2 regions of the Paenibacillus sp. MDV22-iso6 genome follow, and region 2 is predicted to be linked to the other one. Evidence: riboswitches for the same ligand, from Rfam matches in the RefSeq annotation. Region 2 holds a riboswitch; the other holds the start of a gene.
The links. A riboswitch is a leader RNA that binds a small molecule or an ion and turns the genes downstream of it on or off. The one in region 2 is predicted to bind thiamine pyrophosphate.
Positions count from the first base shown of each region.

Region 1 (2,205 bases), on a different contig from region 2:
TATGGAGGTGTTGGTCACTCCATGTTTCCCAAAGAGTACAAGCGCTGAGTCCAATAACATTTGTTTCCGCTTATTCATAAGTTCCCCCTGGATGATTTAGGTGGTTCACGTTACGATATCTAATAACCTATTGCAAATCCACTGCAAACATCATATGTTCCTTCCAAATCCCCTTGATTTTAATATTCTGCCGGTCCGTCTCCTGAAAGCCCGCCTTGCGAAGCACTCGAATCGATCCGGCATTGTCGGGCAGCGCACCTGCCTCTACTCGTTTTATGCCCGCTTCATTCATAGCAAAATCCAGTGCTAGCTGAAGGGCTTCACTCATATATCCCTTGCCATTCTGCACCTGATCGAGCACATAACCAACAATCCATTTGGTGGTGGAATCCAGTTCAAGTTCGAACAGAGAGATCTCCCCAATAAGCTCATGCGTATGGTTCAGGAAGATCCCGAAAGAGTACCGTTTCCCTTCTTCCCTCGCCTTGTTCCACCTTCAAGAAGGGCGACCTGACCCTCCAATGTATAGAATGTATCCGATCGTTCGCTTGCCGATATTTCTTCGAAAACAGCCCGGTTTCGGAACTGCAAATCCAGTAGTTCAGCAGCGTCTTCCACGTTCAAAAATCGTAAATAGATGCGTTCCCCACGATTGTCCATCTGTATGTTCATCCTTATCTCTGGTTGTAGTAGATTGCATTCATCAGAAGTACGAGAGTTGCCGTTTATAAGCCATATCCCAGAACAGATATTCAAATTCAACACTTCTTCTGAATATGTCTTCAATGGCCTCCAGTTCCTGCTCGGTTTTATGTTCGCATAATGCATCCAGTGTATCATAGAACCATTCGAATGAGTCGCGGAATTCATCACTTGCATAATTTTCGATCCAAGTCTGATAGAAATTGCCCTCTAATGAATCTCGATATTGTTCTTTTAATCTTGTGGCATAGTCGTAATACGTCCACGCACAAGGGAAAATGACGGCGATGATTTCGGCAACCCCACCTGTTTGTGCAACACTCATCATATTCGACGTATAGGCCTTGTTATAAAGAGAGGGTTTGACAGCATGATTTTCATCCAGCGTAATCCCAAATTCATTCATATAATTTCGATGCAAATCCATTTCTTCGTACAGAATAGCGTGTTGAATCACCGTAAAGTTCGTCATCAGTTTTTCATCTGTCGCCTTCACCGCACCCATGGCAAAAATCTTCGCATATTCAATCAGATATGTATAGTCCTGAAGAAGATAAAACTTAAACGCTTCCTGATCCAGTGTGCCTTTCCCCATTTCATGTAAAAAAGGATGGTTGTATCCATCTTCCCATACGGTTCTGGACTTATCTTTTAACGTTCTTGAAAATGACATGATCATTTCTCCTTATATTAAAATTATAATGTTCCCGCTTCACATCCAGCTATCGCGTTCTGTCATCCAAAATGCAGACCAAAAAGCCCTTGTCCTATTTTCGGCAAGGGCAAAATAACATGAGTACATGTCATTTGCTCCCTACGTCAGTATTAACTAACAGGTTCAAAGGGTCAGGTTTTAACCTTCTCAACTGCAAACAGTCCCCCTGCAAATAGCTCAGGCTTATTACAACATGTGTTTTTCCAAATGTCAATCCATTCCTATTAATCTTCAAGTTCCCCTAAATCTTCTTGCAACTTCTTAAGTCGGGTGCGGATATCCTTAATCATACTTTGCAATTTGTTTAACTCATCTACCCATTTTTGCTCATTAGAGACGTTCGTCGCTGAATTTGAATGATACGCCGGAGACGTCTTTAACTTGTTTAAATCCGATTCGTAACCCCTCCGCTCTTCCTCGGCTTTTGCTAATTCCTCCTCGGTGATGCCAATCTGGTGCTCCAGATAAATAATGTCTGATGAGTTACCGTGAGTTAAGCGCTGTGAATACGTCATCGTTCACCTCATTTCTGATGATCCATTGCTTTTCCAAGGTCATATGGCTGAATATCGATATCCAATTTCATACCCAGAGCCAATTTGGCAAGTTGACTTCCAATAAAAGGCCCCATCGTTAGCCCAGACGCACCAAGCCCGTTGGCTGTGATTAAGCCATTCCAACCAGGAACAGCACCCATTACCGGAAGAAAACCTGGTGTAAACGGACGGAAACCTACTCTTACTTCCTGAAACGTGCTATCGGCTAAACCTGGAGCCAGTTCCAATCCT
Region 1 is NZ_JBZVDZ010000001.1:509,241-511,445, reverse strand. It holds gene AC4PM4_RS02215 (TetR/AcrR family transcriptional regulator) at 1-78, opposite strand, end outside; gene AC4PM4_RS02210 (GNAT family N-acetyltransferase) at 128-424, opposite strand; gene AC4PM4_RS02205 (hypothetical protein) at 442-660, opposite strand; gene tenA (thiaminase II) at 704-1,375, opposite strand; TPP riboswitch at 1,497-1,595, opposite strand; gene AC4PM4_RS02195 (hypothetical protein) at 1,642-1,932, opposite strand; gene AC4PM4_RS02190 (NAD(P)/FAD-dependent oxidoreductase) at 1,941-2,205, opposite strand, start outside.
Region 1: another riboswitch for thiamine pyrophosphate. It lies ahead of tenA (thiaminase II); the one in region 2 lies ahead of AC4PM4_RS24380 (thiamine phosphate synthase).

Region 2 (2,205 bases):
CACCCATGGCTTGAGCAGATCTGACATAAGCCTGCGTTAAGTTGACAGGAAGAACCTCGCTCTCGGAAGGTCTGTAATATGCTCCATACGTATCCCTGTTTAACCATGATGCTTCCTGCTGGACAGAAATACGATCCCACCAAATATGTTCTGTAGATAAGGTAGACGATCGATTATTTTTGTAACTGCTGACTTCACTGTATGAACGAAAAGGAGTAATAAAGCCATGCTGTTGCAGCCCCATTTCCACTCCGCTAAGCGAACTGATCCGTTCCTTCTGCTCATGAAGCAAAGCTCTGCTCTGCCGTGCAAGCTTTGCCATTACAGCATGAGTGAATTCCTCACTATCAGCCGCAAGCATGCCTGCGGCTGCACAGGAAGTTCCCCCAGCGATCCGCGCCCGCTCAACCAAAAGAACGTCATGGCCTCGAGTAGCGAGTTCACATGCGATGGCACATCCGATAACTCCTCCACCTACAATAATGGTTTCTGCATGAAGCTTGCCTCCAACTTCCGCTCCAACTTTACTTCCCGAAACTATTCCTGGATGATAGCCTGAACGATTCCTGCTTCGACTTCTTGCTTCCTCTCTCAAGATCTTCATCTCCTTGGTCCGGCGTACTTGTCTGAATCCGTGATCGCCTGTCGCAATGAAGCGGCAGCTACTTCCGGCTTATCGGTCGTCCAAATCGTTGAAATTACAGCGGCTCCTCTAGCACCAGCAGTTCGAATGGCAGCAATATTCTCAGGACTAATCCCGCCAATCGCGATCACGGGAATCGAAACATTAGAGCATACCTCAGCTAACGCACTTAGCCCTCTGGGTTCGCAATTCGGTTTACTATTTGAAGCATAGACATGCCCATAAAAGAGATAATCCGCTCCCTGTTCTTCTGCAACTTTTGCTTCTTCCAGAGAATGAACCGATATGCCTACGCGCAGCCGATCGACTCTCCTCAACTCATCCTTATCATAGCTGCGAGTAACTGCTTGACCCCAATGCACACCACCAATTGAAGCATATTGATCCAGCTGATCTGAGCCATTCATAATGATTCGGTCAGATGGAACACCTTGTGTTTTTAGACCTTGCGCCCAATACATCTGTTCTTCAAGGGTCAGCTTTTTTTCCCGAATGTGGATATAATCGACCCACCGCCATATACCCATAGCAATATTCAGAAAAGAGCCCAAGTCTCCTGTACCTGGTGAAACCACATGCAGTTCGAATGATCTTGTTATTACATGTTCGTGGAAGATTACCGTCCTATTCGCCCTCCTCTTGCATGATTTAAGCTGATATACAACAACAAAAAAGCCACTCCCGTAGGGGAGTGGCCACGAATTTAAAATTCATGGATCAACTGAATGACTGTCGCATGCAATTACTCTATACATAACGCACAACAACTATAGAAACCATCCATAGTCGCAACGCTGTATACATAGAACTGCATGATTCATCTTGCAGGCCATATCGCAAAGTCAACGATAAAGCTCTTTGTCATTAGCTGAAACGCGCCACTTCCCTACGCTGGTATGATCCAGATCAGGTACAAAGGGTCCGGAATCGCATTCTTCCATCTCAGCCGCATCGTGCGGCCCCCCTAGTGTTCATATGAAGCTGTAGCCTATGTTACCATAGACACCTTTTTTTGTCACCGTACATTTCCATGAATTACGTTGTTCACCATTGCTGAAGTCATGTAGTTAACGAAGTTGCTGTTTCTGGTGCAAAGAATTTCGTAGAAACTATTGTTTGTCGGACCAAGCTTCAACATCCCACGTTTTGGTTACCCAACCTTCATAAAATTCAGGTTCATGGGATACGAGCAGCACGGTACCCTTGAATTCCTGCAGGGCACGTTTCAGCTCTGCTTTAGCGGTTACATCCAAATGGTTTGTGGGCTCATCGAACAAAATCCAGTTACTTTCACGCATCAGAAGCTTACATAAACGAACCTTGGCTTGTTCACCACCACTAAGCGCGTTAAGCGGGCGGGTGATATGCTCATTTTTTAATCCACAACGTGCGAGATGGCCCCGGACTTCATTCTGTGTCAGATGAGAAAACTCATTCCACACATCTTCGATCGGGGTAATATTACCTGCACGTACTTCCTGTTCGAAATAGGCTGTTTCCAGATAGTCCCCCAAGAAAGTCTTACCGCTAATAGGTGGGATTTTCCCCAAGATCGTCTTGAG
Region 2 is NZ_JBZVDZ010000009.1:151,014-153,218, forward strand. It holds gene thiO (glycine oxidase ThiO) at 1-595, opposite strand, end outside; gene AC4PM4_RS24380 (thiamine phosphate synthase) at 601-1,170, opposite strand; TPP riboswitch at 1,510-1,619, opposite strand; gene AC4PM4_RS24385 (ABC-F family ATP-binding cassette domain-containing protein) at 1,753-2,205, opposite strand, start outside.